Regions from separate parts of the Pseudoalteromonas sp. Scap06 genome, predicted to be linked through region 1. Evidence: predicted binding sites of a transcription regulator. Region 1 holds the regulator's gene; each other region holds the start of a gene.
The links. Region 1 encodes sigma-54, which starts transcription at its own class of promoters, with help from an activator protein. Its sites were predicted from a motif close to GTTGGCACGNNNNTNGNNT; they were not measured.

Region 1 (10,234 bases):
TATTCTTGTTCTCGGTGGCGAATTTTCACATTAGGATGACTCATTGCAAAACTTTCACCTATAGTTTGCGCTAAGTAAACCGAGCGATGCTGACCACCGGTACAGCCAATGGCAATGGTTAAATAGCTACGGTTATTTCTTTCTAAATGAGGCAGCCATGTTTGCACGAATGTTTGAATTTGCCATGTAAACTTTTGTACTATGCTGTGACTGGCTAAGTAGTCTTTTACTGGTTGATCTAGCCCTGTAAGCGGCTTAAGTTCAGGCTCCCAATGTGGGTTTGGTAAAAAGCGAGCGTCAAATACATAATCGGCTTCTTTAGGTATACCGTGTTTAAAGCCAAATGACTCAAAGGTAATGATCAGTTGTTTGTCTTTTTTACCGAGTATTTTTTCACGGATAGACTCAGCAAGCTGATGCACACTTAAGCCTGTGGTATCAATCATATAATCGGCACGATTAATGAGTACATCAAGGAGTTGTTTTTCTTTTTTTATTGCTAAATCAAGTGGCAGAGAATCAATAGAAAGAGGATGAAGACGGCGTGTTTCTGAAAAGCGTTTGATTAAGGTTTGATCGTCACTGTCTAAATAAAACACCGTTGGCTTAGTAAAACCAGGCAAATATTCAATGATTTCATTAAACTGTTGTTGTTCTTTAGGTAAGTTACGCACATCAACACTTACAGCTATTTTATTGTAGCTGTCGGAAACACTACGAACAAGAGAAGGTAATAAATTTAAAGGTATATTATCTACACAATAATAACCTAAATCCTCAACAACGCGTAACGCAACAGATTTACCAGAACCTGAGCGACCACTTATAATTATTAATTCCATTTATCACCCTTTATTATTGCTACGGTTGACTTACAATGATCTGGTACAGCTCATTGTCGGATTTTGCCGCCCGTAATTGCTTACAAAATTCTTTATCGTTGAGCTTTTCAGCTATAGTGGCTAAGGTTTTTAAATGCTGCTTATTGTCACCGTCGGGTACAATTAAGGCAACAAAAATGTCGACCGGTCGATTATCTATTGCATCAAAATTAATAGCCGCTTCGCTCACTAATATAAGTGCAAGAGGCTCTTGTACACCACTCATACGACCATGAGGAATTGCAATTCCTCGGCCTATACCTGTGCTCCCTAGTTTTTCTCTTGCTGTTAATGCATTAAGAATATCTTGTTGAGCTAAATAGGGCAGTTTATTGTGAGCCAATTCACTGATAAATTCTAAAATTCTTTTTTTACTATTAAAAAGGACCGCAGCTTTACTGCAGTCCTGACAGATAAGTGAGCTTAGTTTCATAGTGTTAGTGTCGAGCAAGTTTCTCTTTGTGTTTAATTACTTGACGATCTAGCTTGTCAATCAGCGAGTCTATAGCGGCATACATATCTTGGTGTTCAGTAGAAGCAAAAATCTCAGCGCCACTAACATGAACGGTTGCTTCGGCTTTTTGGTTTAGTTTTTCTACATCGAGAATAACGTGCACATTCGTTATGTGATCAGTGTGCCTCTGTAACTTCGAAAATTTACTATTTACGTAGTCTCTAAGCGAGTCGGTAATATCTACATGGCGACCAGTTAAATTCAGTTGCATAAACATTTTCCTCTTTGTTGTACGCCTTAAATCAAACTTTTACGTTGATTTGACGGGGGAATAGCTAGAGATTCGCGATACTTTGCAATAGTTCTCCTTGCTACTTTAATTCCTTGCTCAGCCAATATATCTGCAATTTTGCTATCACTCAATGGTTTAGCTGAGTTTTCTGCAGCGATTAATTTTTTAATTAATGCGCGTATTGCTGTTGAAGAACATTCACCACCATTTTCAGTGCTTACATGGCTGGAAAAGAAATATTTAAGCTCAAAAATACCGCGTGGTGTATGCATGTATTTTTGCGTAGTAACACGTGAAATAGTCGACTCGTGCATTTCTACCATTTCGGCTACGTCATTAAGTACCATAGGCTTCATCGCCTCAGGACCATGTTCAAAAAAGGCCTGTTGTTGCTGCACAATACAGTTGGTTACTTTAAGCAGCGTGTCGTTTCTACTCTCTAAGCTTTTTATAAACCATTTAGCTTCTTGTAAGTGTGAGCGAATGAACTGGCTATCGCCACTTGATTTGACCGTACGAGACATAGCTGCATATTGGCTGTTTACCCTAATTTTAGGCATGCTATCTGGGTTTAGTTCAACCACCCAACGGCCTTTCACTTTTTTAACCGACACATCAGGAATAACGTACTCTGACTCTTCTCTAACGATAGTGTCTGCCGGTTTTGGGCTAAGGGTGTGAATTAACGTCATGACCTCTTTAAGCTCATCTTCTTTGAGCTTAGTTTTCTTCATTAACGTGCGATAATCACGCGCAGCCAATAAATCAATGTGATCAGTTAAGATCATTTTTGTTTCGTTTAAAAAAGGCGTGTCTTGATCAAACTGATTCAATTGAATACACAAACACTCTTGTAAACTACGCGCGGCTATTCCTACCGGATCAAATAGCTGAATACGCTTTAATACCGCTTCTATTTCATCAAGTTCAACTTCATCTTCTATGTCGTTCTCTTGATTAAAGCTCTCTAATATTTCTTCACAGCTAAGAGTTAAAATGCCCGAATCGTCCACGGCTTCTACGATAGCAATCGCGATGGCTTCATCAGTAGGGCTAAACGGTGTCAGTTGCAATTGCCACATTAAATATTCATGTAGCGTTTCAGTTGAAGAGCCTTGATAAATTGATTCATCTTCAGGCATTGGTCCTGATGAAGAGGCAGGTGCTGCGCTCATGTATTCATCCCATGTAACATCCATTGCCATATCATCGCTAATGGTGTCTTTGGTCATGGCTTCGCCGCTATCTTGCTCATATTCGCTAGGTTTTTCATCAGCTGAAGCACTTAGCGTTGATTCTTCGATATCGGCTTTTTGTTCGTTTTTACCCGCAGCATCTTCACTGTAATCTTGTTCTTCAACTTCAAGCAAGGGATTGCTATCGAGCGCTTCTTGAATTTCTTGCTGGAGATCCAATGTACTGAGTTGCAATAAGCGAATTGCTTGTTGCAACTGTGGAGTCATTGTAAGTTGCTGGCCCATGCGCAGCTGTAATGATTGCCTCATTTATCTCTAACAATCCTTTTAAATTAGTATAATTAATATTAGCAGATGCTTAGTGTAATAACACACATATTAGAGCTTGAACTGCTCGCCTAAATAAACATCGCGTACCGTTTTATCGTTTAATACATATTCTGGAGTGCCTGATGCAATTAACTCTCCATGAGAAACTATGTAGGCTTTTTCACAAACATCAAGAGTTTCGCGTACGTTGTGATCTGTGATCAATACGCCAATTCCTCGATTTTTAAGGTGTTCTATAATTTTTTTAATATCTAATACAGAGATAGGATCAACCCCTGCAAAGGGTTCGTCTAATAGTATAAATTTAGGATTTGCTGCTAATGCTCGCGCAATTTCAACACGGCGGCGCTCACCACCTGATAGGGCCATACCTTGGCTGTCACGAATATGTTGAATACTAAATTCATCAAGTAAATTATTTAAGGTATCTTCACGTTGCTGCTTATTAAGCTCTTTGCGTGTTTCTAAAATAGCCATTAAGTTTTGGTAGACCGTCAGCTTTCTAAAAATCGATGATTCTTGTGGTAAATATCCTATCCCTAGGCGAGCTCGGCTGTGCATTGGTAATAAAGTGATATCTTGATCATCGATTGATATTTTGCCTTTATCGCTCGGTACAAGGCCTACAATCATGTAAAAAGTCGTGGTTTTACCTGCGCCATTGGGGCCAAGTAAGCCGACAATGCTGCCAGCTTCAACCTCTAGGCCAACGTTTTTCACCACTTCACGGCCTTTATAGCTTTTCGCTAATAGCTCTGCTTTTAATGTGCTCATGGTTGGCCTTTATCGTCTTCTTTTTTGTTTTCAACAGGGACTAAAATAGTGTGTACACGGTCTGTTGAGTTTTCGTCTTTTTCTGCGCTAATTAACTGCTGCTCTATATCGTAGGTGATACTTTTAGCAGTTATTTTTTGACCTGCTTGAGCAATACTGGCTTCGCCGATTAAGGTTAAAAAACGCTGCGAAACATCGTAACGCACTTCATTCGCACTGGCGCTCATAATGGTGCCATCAGCTTGTGTTTCTTCAAAATAAGCAGGGCTGCCTGTGGCAATTAAAAGTTGCTTATTCTCACCTAAGTCATCACGTTTATGTACTTCTAAACGGTCAGCGTTAATGCGGCGATTACCATGAATAATTTCAACATTTTTCTCAAAAATGCCCACGTTTTCTTTTAATTGACCTTCTTGTCTGTCAGCACTAATTGAAATTTGATTAGCAGCAGGAGCTTCAACGGTTTCCTCTGCATGGCTATGAAATGCAATCAGTAATGAAGGAACAATTAGAATTTTAAATAGGTTATTGGTCATAATATAGGGTTCGCGTATGGTTAATAAGTTTAATCACTTCGGTTTTTAAATCGGCCTCAAGGCCTTTACCTGTGATTTTTAAATTAGGTCCTGTAATAACGACAGGCTGCTCTGACTGCATAGTGAGTAGTTTTATATCTACATTGATGCTATCGGCTGTGATCGTATCGATCATGGCGTTATCGGCTAAATTTAGCGCTTTTACATTGCCCTCTAATACGAGTTGACGATCGTCGTAGAGGGTGGCCTCATCAGCGTTAATACGCCATGTTTGCTGCTCGTTGTATAACGTAAATATAGGTTTTTCAAAAAAGGTAAAACCAAGTTGTTGGTATAACTCCATTTTTACCGCAGTTACTTTGTGGCTTATTTTACCTTGCTCATTATAAGCGGTTTGTTTTAGCTCAATCGCAGTGTAATCAGGCTTAGCAATAGTTTGAGTTTGTTCATCCGCAATAATATCTACCTGAGAAAAATAAGGATACCAAAGCCAAACCATACAGCTTATGAATAAGATGCTCAGTATTATGCGAGCTACATTCATGAACTGGTTCCTTGGCTAGTAAGTGGCTTATTGTTTTCAAGCATCAGTAAATCTGTTAACTCTCTTACTGCGCCAAAGCCGCCTGGCAACTGAGTGACATAATGCGATAAACGTTTAATCAGTGGGTGGGCGTCGTTTACGGCTACTGCAAACCCGACTTTTTCCATCACTGGCATGTCAGGGCCATCGTCACCAATGTAAGCTATTTGCTCATCGCTGAGCGCTAATTTTTGTTTTAATTCTTGATAGGCAATGAGTTTGTCTTCTTGGCCTTGGTATATATGTTGTACGGTTAAATTGCTCATACGTTGTTGAACTATTTTTGAGTGACGACCTGTGATCACGGCAACTTCAAAACCACTATTAATAAGGGCTTTAATGCCAAACCCGTCTTTAGTATTAAATGCTTTGAGCTCTTCACCTTGGTTGCCAAGATAAATACGTCCATCAGAAAATACACCATCAATATCGCAAATTAATAATTTTATTTTTTTTGCGCGCGCTTTTGCATCATCACTTAACGGCTGATAAAGATCTTCAAACTGCATTTATAGCACCCCCGCTTTTAGTAAGTCTTGCATATTTAGTGCGCCAATGGGCTGATTATGCTCATTAATCACAATTAAACCATTAATACGTTTTTGTTCCATAATGTTCAGTGCTTCAGCCGCGAGTATGTCTTGTGTGGCTGTTGTACATGACTTTGTCATCACAACATTAATTTCTGTGCTGTGTATATCAATACGTTGCTCTAAAATACGGCGTAAATCACCATCGGTAAACAACCCCGATAATTGCTGATTACTATTTATAATAGCGGTCATGCCAAGCCCTTTGGCTGACATTTCAATTAAGGCGTCTTTAATGGTTTGCGTTTCATTAATAATAGGCGTGTGAATACCGCTGTGCATTACATCTTTTAAGGTTAAGAGTAAGCGTTTGCCTAAACTGCCACCTGGATGCGACAGTGCAAAATCATCAGCGGTAAAACCACGGGCTTCTAATAATGCTACCGCCATAGCATCGCCCATAGCGAGTGTTGCTGTGGTACTTGCTGTTGGCGCTAAGCCTAATGAGCAGGCTTCTTGTTCAACTTTAATACACACATGCACATTTGCCAATGTTGCCATGGTTGACGTTTCGTTGCCTGTCATAGCAATCATTTTTGCGCCAATGCGTTTTAATACCGGAATAATATTAAGCACTTCACTGGTTTCGCCAGAGTTAGATATAAGCATAACCACATCATTTGATGTAATCATACCTAAATCGCCATGACTCGCTTCACCAGGATGTACAAAAAATGCGGGGCTACCAGTACTCGCTAAAGTGGCTGCTATTTTATTACCGATATGGCCCGACTTACCCATACCAATAACAATAATACGGCCTGAGCAGTCGTACATTAATTGGCACGCTTGATCAAAGCTTTCATTAACGTATTGTGCGATATCGCTGAGTGCTTGACGTTCTATATCAAGGACGCGCAAGCCTTGTTGAATAAAATTTAGCGTTGCCATGGATCACCCTACTTGACTAAAAATATAACCTTGGTAAATCATAAATGCGACGATGAGTACGCCACCTTCTAGTCTATTGATACGTCTTTGACCTCTAAAGTTCAATGACATAGCAATAAGTGCCAAGGTTGCACCGATCATAATTAAAACATCACGGTTAGCTACTGATGCGTCAATAACTGATGGGTTAATTAATCCTGCCAGCGGTAACACCGCGAGAATATTAAAAATATTTGAGCCAACAATGTTACCCAGTGCTAGATCATCTTCATTTTTAAGAACACCCGCAATGGAAGCAGCAAGTTCAGGTAGGCTGGTGCCTATGGCTATTATGGTTAAACCAATTACTAAGTCACTTAAGCCAAAATATTTTGCAATATCAACGGCTGAGCCAACTAAAAAGTGTGAGCTAACAGGAAGTAAAATCATTCCGACGACTAACCAAAAAACGGCTTTTTTGGTTGGGACATTATCAGGTACTTCATCACAGGCTTCGCTAACAAAGGGGTCGTCTTGGTTTTTTGCTCGCAGTGATACAAAAATAAGTCCACCAATAAAAACAACAAAACCAAAGAGTAAGGCTGCGCCTTCAAAAAACGAAAAGTAGTTATCTGAAAAAATATACCAAGTAGCGATAGACACCAATAATACCAGTGGAATTTCTCGTTTTAATGTACTTGAAGAGACTGAAAGCGGTCTTAAAAGCGCTGTAATACCTAATACTAATAATATGTTAGTGATGTTTGAACCAACTGCATTACCTACGGCTGTATCGGTTTTATTTGCCAAAGCAGCCGAAGCGGATACCATCATTTCAGGGGCCGATGAGCCCATAGCTACCACTGTTAAACCTACAATTAATGTTGGTACGCCAAAGTTTTTAGCCAGTGCCGCCGCACCATAAACAAACCTGTCCGCACTCCATACGAGAGCCGCAAAACCGAGAATTAAAATGACAAACGAGGTAACCATTGTGATAAGCCAGTTAGTGTAAATTCAGATAGCGCGAATAGTAACAAAAGCCACCATAAAAGTATAAGTAAAAGAGTAAGCTGTAATACATTAGGCGGTTATTAAAATAATTATTTAATGGGTTAACTTGCTTGTTTAAGCATCGGTTAAGTCAATTTGTCGCAGTCTTATAGCTGTTTTTGCGTGGCTATTACAAAATCTTACGAATTGTTTTTTCCATCTTGACCAAAAAACCCTTAAAATAGAAATATGAGAGAATATTGTTATGGAGAGCGACTTGTCGCAATCAATAGTAGAAGTCAAGGATGTTACCTTTTCTAGAGGCGATAGGGTCATATACAAAAATATGAGCTTTGATGTCCCAGAAGGTAAAATTACTGCCATTATGGGGCCAAGCGGAATTGGCAAAACCACGATGCTGCGCTTAATTGGTGGCCAGCTCAAACCCGACTCCGGTGATATTTTATTTAAAAACGACAGCATAGTTGCCATGTCCCGTAAAGAGCTCTACGCGGCACGTAAACGTATGAGTATGTTATTTCAAAGCGGTGCATTATTTACCGATATGTCGGTGTTCGACAATATCGCATTTCCTATCCGCGAGCACACACAGCTCAGTGAAGATTTAATTCGTTTAGTGGTTTTAATGAAACTACAAGCAGTTGGCTTACGTGGTGCTAAAGATTTAATGCCTTCAGAGTTATCCGGTGGTATGGCACGTCGTGCAGCCTTGGCTCGCTCTATAGCGCTTGATCCTGAACTGATTATGTATGATGAGCCTTTTGCAGGACAAGATCCTATCTCAATGGGAGTGTTGGTTAAGCTTATTAAATCTTTAAATGAAGTACTTGGTTTATCTTCTTTAATTGTTACGCACGATGTGACTGAAGTAATGAGCATTGCCGACCACGTTATTATTATTGCCGATCAAGGTGTGATTGGTAGCGGCACGCCAGATGAAATGCGTCAGCACGAATCACCACTTGTGCAACAATTTTTAAAAGGATTATCAGATGGGCCTGTACCATTTCATTATCCAGCACAAACCTATGCAGATGAACTGTTAGGAGAGCCGCAGTAATGTTGGATTTACTACAAAAAATAGGCCATAAAACACTAGGTCGTTTTGCTGCACTTGGGCGCTCCACTCACATGCTAGCAAGTGCATTATGGCATTTACCCAATTTTAAAAAAGGTACGCCTCTGCTAGTGCGCCAACTTTACATGGTTGGTTCACAATCGCTGTTGATTATTGTTGTGTCGGGATTATTTATCGGCATGGTTTTAGCGCTGCAAGGTTATACCGTTTTAGTTGATTATGGCGCAGAAGATAGCCTAGGTCCGTTAGTAGCGCTTAGCTTGTTACGTGAGCTTGGACCGGTAGTTACTGCGTTATTATTTGCAGGCAGGGCAGGCAGTGCGTTAACTGCTGAAATCGGCTTAATGAAAGCCACCGAGCAATTATCGTCGCTAGAGATGATGGCTATCGATCCGCTTAGACGTATTATTGCGCCGCGATTTTGGGCTGGCTTAATTAGTATGCCGCTACTGGCGTTAATTTTTTCAGCGGTCGCTATTATTGGTGCTCACTTAGTGGGTGTTGATTGGCTAGGCGTTGATACCGGAAGCTTTTGGTCAATAATGCAATCTCAGGTGTCGTTTGAAAAAGATATACTAAACGGTTTAATTAAAAGTATCGTATTTGCGATTGTTGTAACTTGGATTGCGCTTTATAAAGGGTATGACTGTATTCCTACATCAGAGGGGATCAGCAAGGCAACAACAGAAACAGTGGTACATTCATCACTGGCGGTATTAGGTTTTGACTTTATTTTGACAGCGGTAATGTTTACTAGCTAATAGGGTATTAAATAATGAATTCACGGAAATTAGAAATTTTAGTTGGTTTTTTTGTCGCACTGGGTATTTTAGCATTTTCAATGCTAGCGCTTAAAGTGGCTAATTCAGGTATTAGCGGCTCAGGTGAAACCTACACATTAAACGCCAAGTTTGAAAATATAGGCTCATTAAAAACTCGCGCGCCCATTAAAGTAGGGGGAGTTGTTATTGGTCGTGTCGAGTCAATTTATGTACACCCGCAAGAGTTTTTACCTGTGGTGAACATGAGTATTGATGCGCAGTATTTATGTCGTTTTTCAGATACCAGCTCTATCTCAATTTTAACCTCGGGTATTTTAGGTGAGCAATATTTAGGTATTAACCCTGTGATCGCCTCGGATTCAGCTAAGCAACGTTGTTTAGGCGAAGATGTTGCAAACAGTGCACAAGACCAAGCTATTGATGATTTATTTGGGGTGCAAAGCAAAGCATTAGCAAGTGGCGATTCAATCACTGATACCAAATCGGCATTGGTACTTGAAGAATTAATTGGCCAGTTCTTATTCAACCAAGGTAGTGAGTAATTATTATGTTGAAAACATTTTTAGTAAGTATTGCGCTGGTAAGTTTAATGCTATTACAAAGCGTGCAAGCAGCAGAAGTAAAATTAACTGATCCTAATAAAATGGTACGTCAAGTTGCTGACAATACCTTTGCACGAATTACTCAAGATCAACCATTAATAGTAAAAGATAAAGAACATTTACGTGTTATTGTTGAAGAAGAGTTAATGCCGTACATCGACTACAAATATGCAGCACTAAGAGTGTTAGGTAGCGAAGTGTCTAAGGTACGCGCAATTACCGACAAGGCAGAAAAAGCAAAAGCAATTGAAG
Region 2 (10,234 bases), 1.3 Mb from region 1:
GGCCTACCTGATTATCAATCATGGTGGTAAACTCGGTGCGCTCACGTACATACCCTTCGGTATTAACATTTGCGATGTTTTTACTTGTCGTTTGCAATAACTCAGAGTTTGCTCTTATTCCTGAATTAGCAATGTTTAATAAATTAAACGACATGTTACTCTACTCCCTGGCGGATCACGCTTGTGGCGATATTCTTCAATTCGTTACTGTTCAGCACTCTTTTTATTTTGTCTGCATAATTAGGGTCGGTTGCATAACCAGCTTGCTGTAAAGAGTCTAAAAATTTATGCGGCTTTGCCGTATTGTTTAATGCATCTTGATAGCGCGGGTTCTGTGTTAAAAAATCCACAAAATCATTCACGCTATCTTTTATCGAGTCATACGCTCTAAAGCTTGCTTGCTTTTTAACTGCAGCACCTTGTTCAAATTCTAAAGTGACCTTACTGGCCTTTTCACCCTGCCAACTTTTATCTGACTTAATATTGAATAAATTGTTTGAGCTATTACCATCACCTTTACTAATAATATGTTTACCCCAGCCAGTTTCTAATGCCGCTTGTGCGACCATAACCGCCGGATTTAAACCAATTTTTTTAGCCGCTGTTTTTGCGTGTTCCCACACTGTGCTCACAAATTCCTCAGCACTTTCAAATGTGCCAGACGCTATGTTTTGTTCGCTTTTTTCAGTTGAATCAACGAGCGGCACTTTTTCAGTGACCTTTTGATTTTCTTGATGAGGTAAGGTGCTACCCGCACGTTGGTCACTAAAGAAATCTGACGTTGTGCGAAGAACAGAGCCTGGCATAAAGTTTTTTCCATCTGGCGATAATTGCTGCACAATTAAATCTGCAAGACCCAAAGAGCCATTTGATGAAAGCTCTGTGGCCATTTGTTGGTCGTGCATTTCTTCAAAAAACTTAACGCCACTAGCATTAAACGGGCTTTCTTTATCTTCGAAAGCCTCATTGGCTTTACGCATACTTTTAAGCAGCATTTGGGTGAATATAGCTTCAAATTGTGCCGCCGCTTTTTTTAACGCCGCTTTAGATGCATCGGTTGATGCGTCACCGCTGTTTAAAGCATCTCGACGCAAAGAGTCTAAGTTGCCTAAATCAAAAAAGTTTTGCTTATCTAGATGATTTGTTTCCATCAGCTTTTTGACACAATAATTAATAATATCTAGATAATGCAATAATTGAGCCAGCGAGATTTTCAAAGGTGGGAGTAAGCAGGAAAAAAAAGTAAAAAACACCGCAATAAAATATTAAACGGTGTTTTTTAAAGGTTAAATTACAACAAGCTGACCGTTAATTGCACCAGCTTCTTTAAGTGCTTCAAGAATCGCCATTAAATCGCCAGGGGCAGCGCCAACTTCATTAATTGCACGTACTAAGTCATCAAGACTTACACCAGGGTCAAATACAAAAGCGCGTGAGTCATCCTGATCAACATCAATAATACTTTGCTGAGTAACCACGGTTTCACCCTCTGCTAAAGGATTTGGCTGCGCTACATTTTGTTGTTCCGCAATCGTTACTGTTAAACCACCGTGGGTAATTGCCGCAGGTTGTAATTTTACATTTTTACCTATAACAATGGTGCCGGTACGTGAGTTAACAATTATTTTTGCCGAAGTATCCGCTGGTTTAAATTCTAAGTTTTCAAGAGTTGATAAGTACGATACGCGCTGCGAGGCATCACGAGGTGCAATAACGCGAATAGAAGCTGCATCGAGTGCTTGAGCGCTATTTGGACCAATTAAATCATTAATGGTTTTCTCTAAACGTTTAGCAGTAGTAAAATCAGGACGGTTTAAATTAAAGGTAATATAGTCGTTTTGCATAAATGGGCTTTTAACAGCACGTTCAACGGTTGCACCATTTGGTACACGTCCTACCGTTGGCGTATTAATCACAACGCGACTACCATCAAGGCCTTCAGCGCCTAAGCCACCTACAATTAAACTGCCTTGAGCGATGGCGTAAACATTACCATCAACCCCTTTTAAGAATGTTTGTAGTAATGTGCCACCGCGCAAGCTGCCTGCGCTGCCAATCGATGATACAGTTATATCTATGGTTTGCCCTGGCTTTCTAAATGGGGGGAGTTCAGCATGAACAGCAACCGCTGCAACATTTTTAATTTTTGGCTTTAAACTAGAAGGTAACGTAATACCAAAACTATTAAGCATGCCTTTAAAGCTTTGCTCGGTAAAACGGCTTTGCTCACCGGTGCCTGGTAAACCAACAACTAAGCCATAGCCCACTAATTGGTTTGAGCGCACCCCTTCGACCATAGACACATCTTTAATTCGCTCAGCACTGGCAGTAAATTGCCAGCCTAGTAGCACCATAAAACAAAAAACTTTAAAACCATTCATGTCGAATGTCCTCTAAAAGGGAAACAATGAGCTACTAAAGAAACGCGTTAACCAACCTGGGCTTTGTGCCTCTTGTGTTTGGCCCTTACCTGAGTACTGAATACGCGCATTCGCAATTCGATTAGACTCAACGGTATTATCGGCATTGACATCTTGTGGACGCACTAACCCTTCTAAGCGAATAAATTCTTCACCGGTGTTTAACGTTAGCCATTTTTCACCGCGAATCACTAAATTACCATTTGGTAGTACTCGCATTACGTTAACCGAAATATCGCCAACTAAGCTATTTGATTGATTTGATTTTGAGTCACCTTTAAATGAGGAGTCACTGCCAATACCAAATTGAATGCTATCGCCGCCAATATTTACCGGTAAACCACCTAAGCCAATCACAGGGTCGAGGCTGGCATCGGTTTCTTTATCCGTTTCTGTTTTAGCTGCTTTAGTCGCTTGGGTTGACTCTTGTAATTTAACAGTAATGATATCGCCTGTTCGCAGTGCTTTTTTATCGGCATAAAGATCATTCGATAATTGAGTACTGAACAAAGAGCCGGTTGCGACTACTGGCTCCATATTAGGCTCTGGATACATAGGTGCATAATAGGGATCGTCTTGTACTACCTCATTATTTTGTGTAGCTACACAACCACTTAATAGTAAAGTCCCTACTGTAAATAACATAATATTACGCATACAATCCCCCAAAACTATAACTGTTGATTGATATAACTCATCATTTCATCAACGGCTGAGATCACTTTTGAGTTCATCTCATAAACGCGCTGCGTTTCAATCAAATTAACTAACTCTTCGGTCACATTTACATTTGATGTTTCAAGTGAACCTTGAATAATCGTACCTAAACCTTCAACCCCCGGATTACCTTGAACAGGCGCACCACTTACAGCGGTTTCGGTATATAAGTTTTGCCCTATAGGCTCAAGGCCAGACGGATTAATAAAATCACTAATCGTGATCTGACCAATAACCACGTTTTCGGCCTGACCTTTTACGCGAACTGACACTTCACCATCTTGAGATACGGTGATCGACTGTGCATCGTCAGGTACATTCATTTCAGGCTGAACAACATAACCAGCACCCGAGGTCACAACACGCCCGTCGCCGTCAGTAGTAAATTGGCCGTTTCGCGAATATGCAATATTGCCATCTGGTTGCAGTACTTCAAAAAACCCAGGACCAGAAATCATCCAATCCAATGAATTTTCAGTAGTGAGCATATTACCTTGCGAAAAGTTTTTTTGGTTAGCTACTACTTTAGTACCCGCACCGAGCATTAAGCCTGACGGCATTTCGGTATCTTGCGATGATCGACCGCCTGGTTGATTAATATTTTGGTAAAGCAAGTCTTCAAAAATAGCGCGGCTTTTTTTGTAACCTACTGTACTGGCGTTCGCTAAGTTATTTGATATAACCGATATATCAGTTTGTTGAGCGTCAAGCCCTGTTTTACTTATCCATAATGCTGGATTCATAATAATACCCTCACGTTAAAGTTAAACGATGCGCATCAGCTGCTCTTGACGTTCGTCAATCTCTTCAGCTGTTTTCATCAGTTTTACTTGTAATTCAAATTGGCGTTGGTGACTGATCATATCGACCATTTCATGCACAGGATTTACATTCGATTTTTCTAATGTGCCACCTAATACTTGTACATTGGCTGATGTTTCAACTATTTCGCCTGGTTTAGCTCTAAATAAACCATCGTTACCCTTCTCAAGCGTGGCGTTGTTTGCATCAACCACTTTTAGGCGATCAACTTCTTCTAAAAAGTTAGCCGGTGCACCTTGAGGGCGAACTTGAATAGTGCCATCTTTGCTAAATTCAATTTTTTCAATCGGTACAGGTAATATGACTGGCCCACCTTCGCCAATAACTTGACGACCGTCGCTGGTAGTTAGCATACCTTCAGCCGTTATATTTAACGAACCCACTTTTGTATAAGCTTCATTACCAGAGGCGTCCTGAACACTCAACCAGGCGTTATCGCTCATAGCAATATCAAGGCTGCGACCTGTTTCGACAACACCGCCCGATGTCATGTTTGATCCTGGACGCTCTTGCATAGCAAAAACACGAGTCGGCAAACCTTCACCGAAAGCCTGCATTGAGCGCGCTTGCGCAAAATCAGATTTAAACCCAGTGGTGTTTGCATTTGCCAAATTATTGGCTTTAAGAGCAAGCCCTTGCATGCTTTGTTTAGCGCCAGATGCGGCTATGTAGACCATTTTATCCATAACATCGACTCATTAAGAAATCTATATATGAGTAAATGCAATATAAGTGCCAAATTAAATTAAAGCATGAATAAGATTTTAAGAGAGGAATAAAAAAGGCTGCATTAAGCAGCCTTTATAAGTCAAAATATGATTATCGGATCTGTAAGATATTTTGTTGCAGTGTTGAATTCACTTCAAGCGCACGAGAGTTTGCTTGGAAGTTACGCTGCGCACTAATCAAATCAACCAGCTCTGTGGTTAAGTTTGTATTTGATTGCTCGAGGGCTGAAGAATTAATTTTGCCTAAAGTCCCTGTTCCCGGCTCACCCGCAATCGGCTCACCTGAGGTTAAACTTTTTTTCCATGAAGTATCACCCACCTGTTGTAAACCTTGTGAGTTTGCAAACCTAACCATGGCTACTTGACCTAAATAAGTTGAGTCACCATTACTGTACGATGCAACTACTTTTCCATCAGTACCAATATCAATACCCGCTAAGCGACCTACTGTCGCACCATCTTGCTCTAGTGCTTTTACTTCAAAGCGACTCGCAAACTGGCTTGGAACTTTATTTGATGTATTCGCTTCGTCGCGCCAGTTAATAGCTATATCACTAAACTGAGCACCATTACTTAATAGGCCACTTAAATTAGCCCCGGTTAAATTAACATCAGTAAAGGTTGGACCGACATTTGGAACGCCATTGGTAGTTGCAGGCAAACCACTTGCATCAAACCCAAAGGTACTTAGAGGGCTTGGTGTTGCCGTTGCAGCACCAGTAGCATCAAACGGTTGTTTATCTAGCGTGCCATGTACCTGCCATTCATTAGGCGCTGTTTTTACAAAAAAGAATTGTAAAACATGTGGCTCACCTAAAGAGTCATAAGTTGTAGTCGATGTAGATGCAGTATATGTGCTGCTGTCTGTTGCATCAAACGGTACTGCCACAACATCTTTACGTGAGTCAAGGTTGAAAGAAGTATATACGTTACTTGTAGAGCGTGGTGAACCAGAAGAGTCTGGTATTTGTAATGCAGATGAAGTACTAAGACTTACTGAGGTTGTATCTCCGGTAACCTCATCAACAGGGAAGCTCTGTAAAAAATTACCTTTGGCATCAACAACGAAATTGTCTTTATTAAGCTTAAATGCTCCAGCACGTGTAAAAGTTTGGTCTTGTGAATCCAGACTTTGAGTAGTTGCAAAGTAACCTTCACCCGTGATCGCTAAATCCAGTGAGTTATTAGTAAACTGCAGCGACCCTTGATGAAACTGCTGGGCAACCATGGTCGTTTGCACACCATCACCATTTTTTGTTTTACCGGCGCTAAATACTGATGATGCGTATACATCAGCAAACTCGGCGCGAGACTCTTTAAAACCAGTGGTGTTTACGTTGGCAATGTTATTGGCGGTAACATCCAAATCTTTTTGTGCGGCAGCAAGGCCTGTTAATGCAATATTAAAGCTCATAATTAACCTCTAACCTAAAAATATTTAGCCTGATGGCTAAAAAAATACATAAAATCTATTACGCGATTTCTGCGACATCAGTCAGCCTAACCGCACCTTCTTTAGTATTAATAATAATGCCGCTTGAGCCGTTAATATTAACACTTTCAATATTTTTGAATGTAGCTAATGGGAGGCTTGAAAATTCCCCATTTGTACTACCCTCTGCTTTGATGTTGTATTCACCAGGTGGTAGCCGTTCACCCGCTTCATTTTTACCATCCCATGCAAAACGGATGGCTCCTGCAGGCTGAGTGCCTAAATCTATAGTTTTAACCAACTGCCCGGATGCATCTTCAATGCGGATCATTAAACTATCGACTGGCTTTTCAGCTACAACAGAACCTCTTGATTCACCCGACTCATTAAGCTCCAGTGTATCCGACTCCAACAAAGCTTGTTTGCCAACCAGTGTTGATGCTTGCAATGCCGAATTTGATGTCATCGACGCAGCTAAGGAATCAAAGTTAGAGTTCAAATTTGATATTCCTTCAGCCATGGTAAAGTTTGTCATTTGTGCAATCATCTGATCGTTATCAGCAGGTTTGCTGGGATCTTGATATGACAACTGCTGTGTTAACAACGAAAAAAAATCTTCTTGGGTTAACGCATCACTGTCTTCTTTTTGTGGCACTTGCTTATCTTGCCAACGTAAAGAGTCCATGTAGGATGAAGAAGTACTAATATCGTTACTCATGAGCTACCCTCAGTTACCGCTGACCTAACAGCAGTGTTTTACTTAACATTTGCTTAGCTGCATCAGCAACTTGAACATTTGTCTGATAAGAGCGAGATGCAGAAATCATATTTGCCATCTCCTCAACAACATTCACGTTGGGTTTATAAATGTAACCATTTTCATCCGCACTCGGGTGGTTTGGGTTATATTCAATTTGTAGTGGTTTATCACTCTCAACCACTCCTAACACTTTCACACCAACGGCAGAGCCCTGTGGGTTGCTTGCTGACGCTGACGCTTTTGTTAGCTCCGCAGCAAATACAGGTTGTCGCGCTCGGTACGTTTCATTTTGTGAAGAGCTAATTGTATTGGCATTAGAGATATTACTTGCGGTGGTATTTAATCGCACGTTTTGCGCGCTCATACCCGAACCTGCAATATCAAACACATTATATAAACTCATAATTAGGCTCCTTGACTACCGAGGGCTTTTTTCAGGCCTTTAAATTTACCATTAAGAAACTGGACACTGGCCTGATACTCCATAGCATTCTGTGTATACAAGTTCCGTTCCACTTGTATATCAACAGAGTTACCATCACCTGTATCTGTTTGATTTGGCGTACGAAATAATTCATCTCCACCTACAAAACGGGTACCACCGGCAATGTGTTTTTCGTTGGTTCTTACCATCGTATTGCCGCTTAGTTGGTTAGACTTTGCCGTTTTTAATGCTGAGGCAAAGTCGATATCTTTTGCTTTATAGCCGGGCGTATCAGCATTTGCGATATTAGTGGCGAGCATTTCTGCTCTTTGCGAACGGATCAACATCGCATGCGGATGCACGCCTAATGCTTTATCAAAACTGATAGCCATAACTATCTCCAAAAAATTGACTTAGTATCAGTAAAGCAATAAGTAAGCCAGCAATGAAAGTAGTGATGATAAAAACAAAAAACGGCGCTACAGCGCCGTTTTTAGGAGGGGGTATATCTTAATATTCGTTATTTCTTTTGGTAAATAATGCCGGGGTTACAACGTACCATATCAAATTCGGTACTCAAACCAGACATAGATTCCGACGCACCTAAAAATAAATACCCCTTAGGGTTAAGTGCTTGAGAAAATTGTGCAATTATTTTGGCTTTCACCTCAGGTGAAAAATATATTAAAACATTACGGCAAAATATAATATCGAACTTACCCATCAAGGCGTACGAGTCGAGCAAATTTAAATGCCTAAAGCTCACTTGCTTTTTCAAAGAGTCAACCACTTGTGCCATACCATTGCCGCTATCTTTAAAAAATTTCTTACGACGATCAGCAGATAGCCCGCGAGCCAGTGCCAATGCATCATATTCAGCGTTTTTACACATATCTAGCATGGTATTTGATATATCAGTACCCACTATTTGTGCACCCATTTTTAAAACACCAGGGCTACTTGATTGAAACTCAGCCACTGACATAGCAATTGAATAAGGTTCTTGCCCTGAAGAGCTCGCAGCAGACCATATTTTTAATGGTCTATTTAGCGCTTTAAATTCAGGGAATAATCTGGTTTTGAGCAACTCAAATGGGTATTGATCTCTAAACCACAATGTTTCGTTGGTTGTCATGGCATCAACAACAGCAGCGCGCAATTGACGCTCATGTACGCCAAGTGTTTTGCTAACCAGTTCAGATAACGATTCAACATTAAACCGAGACATTAATGGTGCCAAGCGGCTTTTAACCAAATACTGCTTATTTTCACCTAAAACAATACCGCACTGTTGTTCTAAAAATAAGCGAAATTGATCGTATTCTGTTTGCTGCAAATCTTTATTAGTCAAATCAATAACACCTATGTTTATTAATCACAATGAACCCACTTATTAACGGCTGTAGCAAGCTCGTCTGGATTAAATTTCGCTATAAAATCGTCAGCCCCTACTTTTTCAATCATTGCTTGATTGAAAACACCACTTAATGAAGTATGTAAAATCACATGCAGTGGTGCAAGTTTGGGATCTGCTTTAATTTCTGCAGTGAGCGTATAACCATCCATTTCGGGCATTTCTACATCTGAAATAAGTAACCCTACTCGCTCTGTAATATCGTTAACACAATCAAGCTCTGCAATTTCTTTTAGTCTTATTAAAGCTTCTTTACCATTTTTAGCAAGTTCAGTAGTTACGCCTAAAGGCTCTAACGCTCGTTTAACCTGATTTCGTGCCACGGCCGAATCATCGGCTATAAATACTATACGCTCACCCAAATCTTTTTGCATACTACCTTGAGCCTGAGCCGCAACATCTGCGCTAACCTCTGTATTTACTGGACAAATCTCGTTTAAAATTTGCTCAACATCGAGAATCTCAACTAACTCATTTTCAATTTCAGTCACGGCTGTTAAATAAGAATAACGCCCCGCACCTGATGGCGGAGGCAGTATTTTTTCCCAGTTCATGTTAACAATCCGCTCAACGCCACCAACTAAGAATCCTTGAACTGAACGGTTATATTCAGCAATGATAATAAAACCTTCTTCTATATTTTTTATAGGACGGCCACCTACAGCCATAGATAAGTCAATCACCGAAATAGTTTGGCCACGGATATGTGCAACACCTCGAATATAAGCATTAGCCTTTGGCATACTAGTAAGAGGCGGGCATTGTAATACCTCTCTTACTTTAAACACATTTATGCCGAAGCGCTGACGCCCGTTAAGCTTAAATAACAATAATTCTAAGCGGTTTTGCCCAACCAACTGAGTACGTTGGTTTACTGAGTCTAAAATACCGGCCATTTAAATCTCCTAAGAAAACAAATATAAGGAACGATAATTGCTTTCAATTAATAAAGCGTCATAACACAACGGGGGCGTCTAAATTCTGACGCAAAATATTTATACCCTGTTTGCAACCATAAGCATAGTCGAAACATTATGAGTTTGTTAAAAAAAATCAGAAGATACAGTGTTTTTTATTTTCTTGCTAGCCTCTGCTTCACTTTGCCACTAAAGGCTCAAGTATTTAGTAAAGAATCACTTCAAGAAATGGCTGTATCTTATGTTGCACAAAAAGCAGTGACTACAAATGATAACAAAATACAGTTTAGCGCATTACCGTTAGATAGCCGCATACCTGATCGCTATTGTAACTCTGAGCCAGAGCTAGTAACGCCAAGTGAGCCCCCTTTTAATCGTCAAGTCACCATTCAAATAAAATGTAACGATAGTGATAACTGGGCACAGTACGTTCATGTCAGAATTACTGAATCAGCACCCGTTGTAGTCGCAACGACTAATTTAGCACGAGGTGAAGTGATTACTCCATCCCATTTAAGTATTGATATGCGCCCTGCGCACTTTATACGCGTTCAGTATCTTGATGATCCTGCACAACTTATTGGTAGCCGCAGTAAACGT
Region 3 (10,234 bases), 1.1 Mb from region 1:
GGCACCATCAGCTACCGTAGCAGCCTGAAAAATTAAAATAAGCAGGATTGATTGCTTATAAACATTGTCATTTAAAGCAGAGAAAAACTGCGTCACAAACAGAGGTAAAAACCGTTTACTACCCAGTAAAGCTCCTTGAAATTGTTGTTTATTTTCCTTCATTACGGTCTCTTAAAATTAGCTTCAGGGCTTAGATTACCACTGTGGAAAAGAAATACGAACCCACTTTTTAAGTACATGCTCAAACATATATTTAAATAAACAAAATAGCTAACCCAACAAAAATGACTAACAAATGAACAAAGCGACTAAATCTTGCGTATAAGCGTTTATGAGTTGTAAATAGAACATCTATGTTCTAAACCTAAAAGGTGACTAAAAAAGGAGCATCTTTATGCCAACTACAAACACAATAGATAAAGACACTAAATTCGCACGTTGTTTAGAGTGCAACAAAGTAAATACATTTGCCGCTTTTCACTGGCTTTCGTTAGCGTTTAAAGATATGGCGCGCGCGCCCATGTTAAGTTTAATTTACGGTTTAATCTTCACGCTTATTCCGGTAGCGATTGTTTACTCTGTTGTACTTACCGACAGCCACTTAGCTATTTTACCTGCAACCGTTGCTTTTGCTTTAATCGGTCCGGTATTCGCCGTTGGCCTATACGATGTAGCCTGGGAACTTGAAAAAGGCCACAAACCTACATTAAGCCATTCATTAAAATCAATGTTTCGTAACCCCGTAGGTGAATGGGGTTTTGCGGTATTACTCATGGTGATTATGATTATTTGGATGCGCCTAGCTGCAATTGTGCATGCATTATATCCAAACCATGTAAACCCCACCTTTGAAGAACTTTCTGCGTTTTTAACTATAGGCAGTATTATCGGCGGAATTTTGTTGGTCAGTGTGTTTTCAATCTCAGCATTTACCCCGCAAATTATGATGGAAAGACGTGTTGATATAATGACCGCAGTCGTTTCTTCAATCCACGCAGTCAAAGAAAACTTTGCAGCCATGGTTGTGTGGTCAATTTGTATATTCGTACTGGTAGCGCTGGGCTTTGCTGCAGGTGCCGCTGGATTCATTATTATTATGCCACTACTTAGTTACGCTAGTTGGCATGGATACATCGCAGTTATCAAAACTAAAACACCACGTGGCTATGAATAACACTTACCAGTAGTTTTAAGCACTTAATTAAATGCTTTTTGGCATTTAATTAAGTGTTGCCTCTTCTCCCTCAGTTTATAAAATACGTAAAAACCTTGATCTGAATAAGGTGCAAAGCTTAAAAATAACGCTAATATATGCTGATACACTGCAGATAATATAAAGGAATAAACATGAGTCAAAACGTTACAGACTTAATGACAGCTAACCCATTTTCGGTAAACATAAAAAGCACTTTGCATGACGCACACAATTTAATGAAAGAAAAAAACGTTCGTCATATTCCTGTTATTGACGAAGACGGCGCATTTGTCGGTATGCTTACCCAAAAAATAATGGTCGCCAAAGTTATGGGGATCATGGCAACGTTTGGTGCTAATGCATTACAACGCAAAGAAAAACTCACAAAAGTAGAAGATATTATGGTGAGTGATTTTATCAGTGTAACGCCAGAGCAGCCGCTATCAGATGTCGTTAAATTTTTTGTAGATAATCGCCACGGTTGCATGCCCGTTGTGAGCGAGCAAGGTCAGCTAGTAGGTATTTTAACGTCTTCTGATTTTGTGCGTTTAGCTGCAGCACTGCTCTCGTAAATCCCTTATTTAATAAAAACTGCATTTGGCTTCACTAAGTGCAGTTTTTATTCGCTTAAAAGATATATAAAATTAACAGCATAGATAGCTAAGTCACTAACAGCCTGCTATGGTAAACCCCCTGCTTTTAATGGTTATTACAAGGTAAGTTTTCATATGGCTAATCAATTAAATGTACTAGGAACTCGCTTACAACTTTGCTGTGGCAACGGTGGCTATACCCGAGAGGGATTTTGCTATGTACCAGATTCAGACTTTGGCAATCATAGTGTATGCGCCATTATGACCGACGAATTTTTGCAGTTTTCCAAGGCGCAAGGTAACGATTTAATTAGCCCTAATCCTTTGTATGATTTTGCTGGTTTAAAAGCTGGCGATAAGTGGTGTTTATGTGCGATTCGTTGGTATCATGCCATTGCTGCGAGCGTTGCTCCTCCTGTGGTACTTGAAGCGACAAACCAAAAAGCGCTCGACATTATTCCGCTTGAAGTATTAAAAGCACATCAATATTAAAAAACGCTATAGCGATTAAACCCTGAACTCTACTTTTCTTTTTGCCTAAATACCTTAGGCAAAAAGAGCCTTTAAAGTACTCCATTTTTAAATGTATTTTTTGCAGAATTTACAAAAAAAGTGCATGTTTTTCATACCCCTTTAAGCTAAATACTCCTTAAAGCTTTATTAAAAAAAATAAATCATCAAATTTCAGTAACTTACAATAAAAAATCTAACGGCATGCTCATTGCTTCTATTAGAACAGACGTGTTCGTTATCGCAATTAAAACACTCACTTGAGTTAAGCGAACACTATTTTGAAATAGTAGGAGGCATAATGAGTAACAGTAATAATGCAAACAAAGTCGCTGAATTTACCGCTCCCGGTGTAGAAAATGAATCAGCAAGTAAAGCAATATCTGTTCTAGAAGATCGCATGGTAGCGCTAATTGATTTACAGCTAACTTTAAAACATATTCATTGGAATGTAGTAGGTCCAAACTTTATTGGCGTACATGAAATGCTAGACCCACAAGTTGAAACCGTGCGTGAAATGACCGACACCATAGCAGAACGTATTGCCACTTTAGGCGGCGTGCCTGTTGGTACACCAAAATCAATTGTTGATCGTCGTACATGGGAAGATTACGCTATAGGCAAAGGTTTAGTAACTGAACACCTAGCTGCATTAGATAAAGTATATAACGGCGTTAACGGTGATCATCGTAAAGCTATTGAGTCACTCGGTGAGCTTGATCCGGTATCTGAAGATATGATCATTGCGCAACTTGCAGAGCTTGAGCAATACCAATGGTTTGTTCGCGCCCACATAGAGTCATCTACAGGCCAATTGAACAGTTAATATTTATGGTAAACGTTCAGTTTACGAAGCCCAGCAAGTTGCTGGGCTTTTTCATGCTTGTGATGTTTCATTCCATCATTAATTATCATTCAACTCTTTAGTTATTCTCCTTGAGCATATATGCACAACAATTAGGCTATTCGCCACTCTTTGACTACACTCAAATTAGGCTATTTCTTAAAAGAAGCATTTGTTGACGCAAATGAGTTTGCGTTAGTAATGCGTAAAATTAATTTGAGAATACAGGAGCTCTAATGAAATACACTCTACTAATCGTGTGTTTAATTGCACTCACAGGCTGTGATAAAGGAGTTGATTCTCCACGAGGTTTTAGCTTGCCAGAGGGGAATGCAGAACAAGGTAAAGCCGTGTTTTTAAAATATAAGTGCTTGGCATGTCACACCCTTGCAGGCGTTGAAGATAGCAGCGTAACAAAACATGACGATATTTCTATTAAGCTAGGAGGTAATAAAACCAAAATAATTTCTTATGCTGAGCTGGTCACGTCAGTGATCAACCCCTCACATCGGTTTTCTAGGCCTTATAGACCCGACGCCAGAAATGAAGATGGCAGCTCAAAAATGACGGTATTTAACGATACCATGACCGTATCTGAACTCACCGACTTAGTCACTTTTTTACAACCAAACTATAAACTTATTCCGTACCACAGAACTAATTACCAACTTTACTCTCACTACAAGTAAATATTGATAGCAAAAAAAACCGTTGCTAAACAACGGTTTTTTATGCGTTATATCTACTCGGCATTAACCATTTCTTCAAACTTCATACCGGTCAGCTTGGTCAGCACTTTAATCACATAAATAAAAATTCCAATCAGCATTATCATAGATGGAATCGCGATCACTGGATAACTCAATAGCGTCATTTCACCAAGTTGCTCGTTAAATTCCACGCTACCTGCTGGGCTAGTAACAATCCATTTAGCTAAGAGGTAATTCATCGTTGATGAAAACACAAAGGTCAGCGCTAATAAGTAATTAGCATTAGTAATCTTTTGTTTAAAGTTTTGCGTATTGCCGCGCTCATCAAGGGCATCGTAAATAGTGTCTAACTTAAATAAAAGTGAGTTTAATAAGAGCTTGGCTAGCAAGGGTTTACCAAAAAAGCCCGACATCAGCACGGTAAAACCAATGATTGCTGGTATAGCCGCTTCTTTAATTGCTAACCACTCAACATTAAGCTCAAACAGCGCAATACCACCGGTAAGCAAAGTACTTAAAAAGCCCAAAAGTGAAATAAAATTTAATGAGCCCGCTTTTATAAAATCATAAATACCGTAACTAATAGGGAATATAAGCGCCACAATTAAGCCAATCACGCTGCCTAAATATTCAGGCCCTGAAAATTTCATTAAAATGACTGAAGGTATGATGATATTAAATACGATTTCGATAAGCGGATTATTCTTTTTACGCTTATTTATAGCTTGATTATCACTGGTCATTTTTAATTCCAAAAAAATATTACTGCTGCCATTAGGGTCTGTTGACCTTTGCGGATTAAAATTTGTTCAAACTAGGGGCTGTTTAATCGCGGCGCGAGGTTTGTAACCTAGTGGGCTAAGTAAAAACCGAGCAACAAAGAGTAAATCGCCCCTAGGCAGAACCCTTCGGGCAGCGCCTGTTTGGCATTGATGCTGCGTTATCGCCTATTTATGGGGAATAACCACACCACATATGCGCTGCCTTGCCTAAATACCAAACAGACTGCTGCAAATTTAACCTTAAAAGGTCAACAGACCCTAACTTCCTCTCTAAAGAGTAAGTAATGCTTAAAATTATCTTTAAGCATAATACCTGCAATACACTCGCTATTCTAGCATTGCACTCACCCGCCCGATTTTTAGGTCGCTATTTTATCCAAAGCTATTTTTATTAATAAATAATTTATCGGACACTCTATATTCTTACGTTACGTGATCATTATTACAGAACACATTTTTTACAGCTTGGAAAACCTTCATGCTTGCTCTAGTATCTAGTTGTCTTAGCTCAATAATTTGCATTTAAATGAAATCATTTCCATCACTATATTTTGCCAATTTATTTTTAATTATTGGTACCGGCTTACTTACAACCTATTTAGCCCTGTATTTAGGTAAACAAGGCACGTCTACGTTTTGGATAGGCCTAATGACCTCGTGTTATTACCTTGGCTTATTACTGGGTTCAAAGCTTGGTTACCATTTAATTAAATCGGTGGGTCACATCAGAACATTTGCCGCTAGTACCGCTGCAGTGACAGCCTGTGTGGCCGCACACGGAGTAAGCGACAATCTATATATTTGGTTAGGCCTTAGGCTTTTTGTTGGCTTAGGGATGATGTGTAATTACATGGTGCTAGAAAGCTGGCTAAACGAACAATCAGCGCCTGAGTCTCGCGGGCGAGTCTTCTCTTTTTATATGATCACCTCTTACTTAGGGATGATTTTAGGCCAACTAGCGCTCGCACAATTTCCTGAGCTAGGGTATGCACCGCTATTTTTAGTCTGCATGGCGTTGGCTATCGGTATTATTCCAATTTCTATCACTCGTAGAATTCACCCAAAACCGTTAAAGCCGATAAAAATGAGCCTGTTTGATTACGCTAAAAAAGTGCCACAGTCGCTTACTGCGGTGCACTTTGCAGGCATTATCAATGGTAGTTTTTATGGCCTAGCGCCTATATTTGCTAAGCTATCTGGCTTTGGTGCCGCAGAAATTGCTATTTTTATGTCAGTGACTATTTTTGCTGGTTTGCTAGCCCAGTGGCCAATGGGGATGCTCTCTGATCGCATTCGTCGTAGCGTATTAATTCGAACTAATGCAGCAGCTATCGGTGTTGTAAGTTTGGCATTGTTTTTATTGCCTACTTCACAACTAACAGCTTACATACTCACTTTTATCTTTGGTTTATTTGCGTTTACTTTATATCCGCTTTGTTCGGCGCTAGCTAATTCGCGTGTTGAGGACGAAGAGCGCGTAGGCGTATCATCTGCATTATTAGTCGCTTTTGGCGCCGGTGCAGCAATAGGCTCAACACTTAACGCACAGCTGATGACCTACTTTGGTCACCAAGCATTGTATGCGTCAATTTCGCTATTAACCGTGGCTATGTACTTACTACTAACCTTTATTAACTCTAAACAAAAAGTTGAACAGCCAGAACCCAGTGATTATGTGGTCGGTACATCCGATGTTACAAACTCGCCACTGGCCGCTACGATGGATCCGCGCATTGAAGAAACCACCGCGCAAGATCAAATGCTGGTTGTAGATGAAGAAGAAGATGATGAATTTTTTGAGCATCCCCAAGGGGAGCTGTTTAAAGATCTTCACGAAGATGACGTGAAAAATTAAGTTTCCATTCAAAGCATTAATAATGCATAACAAAAAAGGGGAGCCTCCCCTCTTTTTTGTTATTTTTACTACTTAATACATTACTGGCTTATCTGTGGCTTAAGATCGTTTAAATCTAAATGGATAGTCATTTCAAAATTCTCAGGCTGTACAGCAACATCACTCAAACCTGTTCTTGCAAAATAATCTTCAAAGTCTTGCTGATATTTAGCCGAAAACTGCGAATACGCGGTAATAAACAAACTTAGCTTTTTAGCTATTATTGGGTAGGTAGCGGCAAGTTCCCGCAGTTTTTCAGGTTCAGCAAAGGCAAATTCAGCATAAATATTAAAGTCGTTCTCAACATTAGTTTTACCATATCTAGATAAAAATCCATTTTCATAATCAGGCCCTATATTTCTATCTTGCGTTAAAGCCTCATAGTTCGAGGATACAGGCTTCCACTCTTTTGGCAGCAAAGCTTGCCATGCAAAAATAACGAAAGGTGAACGCATATAAACCAACGAGCTTAATTCATGATGAACCCCTTTCAACGAATTTTCGAAATTAAAATTCGTGCCATTCCATCCTGAGAGATTAACTAGAATTATGGAGTTGCTTGAGTATGTCCCACCCGCTTCAGCTCCTTCCATAAGCATAGGACCAGAGAGATAAATAGCGTCAATTACTTCAGCAACAAACCCTTGAGGGTATGTCGTTAATGCGGCCTCAATACCATCAAGTGACTCAGAAGCATCTGCAAGCGTAGTCATTTCCATTTCAAGAATTGGAGCCTCTCCATCACTTACTGTAAATTGCTCTGGGAAAAATAAACGGGGTTCACCAGCTTGAATGTCTACTTGGTATGTTTTGGATAAACGGTTTGCTTGCTCTGTTTCACTTTCTAAATATGAACACGCACTAACTAATAACAAAAAAACGAACACTAATTTTTTCATTTATAAAATCCCTTCTAATGAGCATGCCTGAATGTCGCCGCTGGCACTATTGAAGTAGTAAATCGAACAACAGCAGGTAGAGTAGCAGGTATAACAACAGCCCTAGCAGACCCCCATAAAACAACACCTCTTGCAGTCATACCTGCAGCAGCAGCAAAACTAGCAGGATCGTCCGCAACTCCCGCACCAAAAGTAACGTAATCCTCTACTAATGTACCTATGACGATTAATGTCGCCCCAGCAAATAAACCTATAGCTAAAGGTTTATCCCATGCACTGCTATTGTCGGAGTTCTCTCTTGCACTTTTTCCATTAGACCCCGTAAAAGTTACCTCTAAAATAAATGATACTTTTTCAGCCAAATAATTAAACTGATTAATTTTTCCTTTTAACTGAGGGAGATGGACTTCATACTTCAACTTTAGAAGGGGAGAGTTTGAACTTACCTCAACGCCTACAGACGTAGTTGGCAAATTAGGATTTGTACTTTTAGAAATAATATTTGTACCAAGAGTTAATTTTTTTGTTTTTTCGTCGAAAGCTAACTTTGTGTCACTAATTAATGCCCCAAAAGCTTTATTGGCTTGAGATGTAACTGTAGCCTCTAACTTTCTATCATTTATTACATAATTAATAGGAAATTTATCAACACTAGACAACGTAATGTTACCTGTCATCTTAATTTCCACAATAGCATTAGGGATTATAATAGGAGGTTGTCTGATATCATCTAGTTTATAACTTAATGACATTGGTGCTGTAATTTTATTAGGTCGTTTATCTAAAGAGTTTTTGGGAGTGCTGAATACTCTTGCATTTTGTCTAGCCTCAACTTTAGAGTGCTCTAAAGAAGGTATCAATATTTTTTGACCTGGGTAGATAAGATCAGGATTTACTATCGGTTTGTTAGTAATGGCTACCACTTCTTTTCGATTATTGAATTTCCATAATCGTGGCCACTCCATTGGTGAGCCTAAATACTTAGAAGATATATCCCATAATGTATCACCTTTTTTTACAATATATTCCTTTACCATGTTCATTCCTTTTTATGTGTAAGTTCCTTTATTGGGACAAATATACTGGCGCTACTCAAACTTGTCAATTTCATCTACCTAGAGTAAATAAAATAGAAAATAACAGGCAAAACTTAAAATAACTACATTCTTTTTAGCCAACCCAAAATAAAAAAATCAAGAGACCTTTTATATAGGTAAAATACTCCCCCTGTATTTTTAATAAAATTTTAAAACGATTTCACCCCTTTTCTATTTGCCAGCCGTTATAGCTCTGAAACAACATAATAAGTTAATTTGGAGCGGCTTATGCACACACTTGAATTTCCTAAAAACCCCATGTTCAAAACATCAACAGCTGTTCTTGGCGGTGCTGTGATGACCTTTATTGCATTCGCCTTTATGCAGTACTTAATTAGTGGCGAACAAAGAGCACCTATAAAATTGGGTGATGATATTACTGTTGAGATTTTTCAAGCACCAGAAGATAAACAAACCACGCATATTAAAAGAATACCGCCACCACCCACACCTAAAGTGCCGCCTAAAGCACCACCACGTGTAACACCTAGTAATGAGCCAATAACAGCAATAAGCACAGCACCACCCATAGTAATTGACGGATTTGGTAACGATATGAAGCAAACACTGACCCGCCCTACGGGAGATGCTTCACCCATTGTGCGCATAAATCCAAAGTACCCAACTAGCGCAGCTCGTGATGGTATAGAAGGCTGGGTGCAACTTAGCTTTAATATTTCACCCACTGGTGAAGTGATTGATGCCACGGTAGTAAATGCCGAACCAAAACGCATATTTGATCGCGAAGCGCTTCGCGCAATTAAACGCTGGAAATATCGCCCAAAAGTAATTGAAGGTGTGGCACAATTACAAACAGGTCAAACCGTACAGCTTGATTTTAAATTAGACAGTTCGCAGTAAAGGAATAAGCGCCTATGCTATTGAGTATTAAGTCATGGTTATTTGAAGCGCCAAGCAAAGACTGCATGGCGCGGTATGCAAAAAGTGGCGACAACCGCCACTTAGAGCAGCTTATTGCCTTATACAGTAACGATTTATATCACTACCTAGTTACCCAGTCTAATACACATTTAGCATACGACGTAAGCCAACAAACATGGCTAAAGGTTATTGAAAAGCGCCACCTTTACCAAGCACAAACCACGCCCAAAGCCTGGTTATTTAAACTCGCACGCAACACCCTAATAGACGAATACCGCAAACAGCAACACTTTGTCGAGCTTGACGAAAACAACCAACTGCCTGCGCAAAATAACAATCAAAGTGAATTAACAAGCAGTGACTCACACATAGGCGACACACACATAAGTTATGAAGCGTTTAATGCTGCGCTCAAGCAACTTAGTTTTGTGCAACGCGAAGCCATCACCTTACAACAAGAAGGCTTTAGCCTTACCGACATAGAGCTTATAACGCAAAGCAACGCCCAAACCATAAAAACAAGGCTACGCTACGCCAAACAAAACCTAAAACAATTATTAGGAGATTATAATGAACAAGCCTGATGAGCAGTTTAATGAAAAGCTCACACAACATTATAACGAGCGTAAAGCACGCACCAGACTTTCGCACGCTCAGCAACAGGCGTTAAAACATAGCGTAATCCAAAAACAACCTAAAAAGCTTGGCTTTGCCCTGCAACTCACAAGCCTTACCTGCGCACTGGGCTTACTGGCTTTTATAGTTCTCGACAGTAACAACGTGATAAATACTGCCCCTAAAACCGTATTAAACACCATAGACATACAC

Region 2: a site for sigma-54 is predicted at 4,681-4,699, ahead of FLM47_RS11535 (flagellar basal body rod protein FlgF). Genes of this name have one in related genera too.
Region 3: a site for sigma-54 is predicted at 2,497-2,515, ahead of dps (DNA starvation/stationary phase protection protein Dps). Genes of this name have one in related genera too.

Annotation. Positions count from the first base shown of each region.
Region 1 covers NZ_CP041330.1:422,894-433,127, forward strand. Annotated here, with positions in the region: gene rapZ (RNase adapter RapZ) at 1-842, opposite strand, end outside; gene ptsN (PTS IIA-like nitrogen regulatory protein PtsN) at 862-1,314, opposite strand; gene hpf (ribosome hibernation promoting factor) at 1,319-1,606, opposite strand; gene FLM47_RS01980 (RNA polymerase factor sigma-54) at 1,633-3,132, opposite strand; gene lptB (LPS export ABC transporter ATP-binding protein) at 3,202-3,927, opposite strand; gene lptA (lipopolysaccharide transport periplasmic protein LptA) at 3,924-4,463, opposite strand; gene lptC (LPS export ABC transporter periplasmic protein LptC) at 4,453-5,007, opposite strand; gene kdsC (3-deoxy-manno-octulosonate-8-phosphatase KdsC) at 5,004-5,555, opposite strand; gene FLM47_RS02005 (KpsF/GutQ family sugar-phosphate isomerase) at 5,556-6,527, opposite strand; gene FLM47_RS02010 (calcium/sodium antiporter) at 6,531-7,499, opposite strand; gene FLM47_RS02015 (ATP-binding cassette domain-containing protein) at 7,765-8,580, shown strand; gene mlaE (lipid asymmetry maintenance ABC transporter permease subunit MlaE) at 8,580-9,359, shown strand; gene mlaD (outer membrane lipid asymmetry maintenance protein MlaD) at 9,374-9,922, shown strand; gene FLM47_RS02030 (phospholipid-binding protein MlaC) at 9,928-10,234, shown strand, end outside.
Region 2 covers NZ_CP041330.1:2,476,414-2,486,647, forward strand. Annotated here, with positions in the region: gene flgK (flagellar hook-associated protein FlgK) at 1-154, opposite strand, end outside; gene flgJ (flagellar assembly peptidoglycan hydrolase FlgJ) at 156-1,151, opposite strand; gene FLM47_RS11520 (flagellar basal body P-ring protein FlgI) at 1,287-2,381, opposite strand; gene flgH (flagellar basal body L-ring protein FlgH) at 2,394-3,077, opposite strand; gene flgG (flagellar basal-body rod protein FlgG) at 3,092-3,880, opposite strand; gene FLM47_RS11535 (flagellar basal body rod protein FlgF) at 3,902-4,645, opposite strand; gene flgE (flagellar hook protein FlgE) at 4,779-6,101, opposite strand; gene FLM47_RS11545 (flagellar hook assembly protein FlgD) at 6,160-6,837, opposite strand; gene flgC (flagellar basal body rod protein FlgC) at 6,851-7,282, opposite strand; gene flgB (flagellar basal body rod protein FlgB) at 7,285-7,695, opposite strand; gene FLM47_RS11560 (protein-glutamate O-methyltransferase CheR) at 7,824-8,654, opposite strand; gene FLM47_RS11565 (chemotaxis protein CheV) at 8,675-9,613, opposite strand; gene flgA (flagellar basal body P-ring formation chaperone FlgA) at 9,752-10,234, shown strand, end outside.
Region 3 covers NZ_CP041330.1:2,711,523-2,721,756, forward strand. Annotated here, with positions in the region: gene FLM47_RS12565 (MFS transporter) at 1-162, opposite strand, end outside; gene FLM47_RS12570 (DUF2189 domain-containing protein) at 395-1,174, shown strand; gene FLM47_RS12575 (HPP family protein) at 1,348-1,767, shown strand; gene FLM47_RS12580 (DUF2237 family protein) at 1,924-2,280, shown strand; gene dps (DNA starvation/stationary phase protection protein Dps) at 2,600-3,124, shown strand; gene FLM47_RS12590 (c-type cytochrome) at 3,379-3,831, shown strand; gene FLM47_RS12595 (VC0807 family protein) at 3,885-4,595, opposite strand; gene FLM47_RS12600 (MFS transporter) at 5,161-6,489, shown strand; gene FLM47_RS12605 (hypothetical protein) at 6,570-7,427, opposite strand; gene FLM47_RS12610 (LysM peptidoglycan-binding domain-containing protein) at 7,442-8,464, opposite strand; gene FLM47_RS12615 (energy transducer TonB) at 8,753-9,385, shown strand; gene FLM47_RS12620 (sigma-70 family RNA polymerase sigma factor) at 9,400-9,990, shown strand; gene FLM47_RS12625 (hypothetical protein) at 9,977-10,234, shown strand, end outside.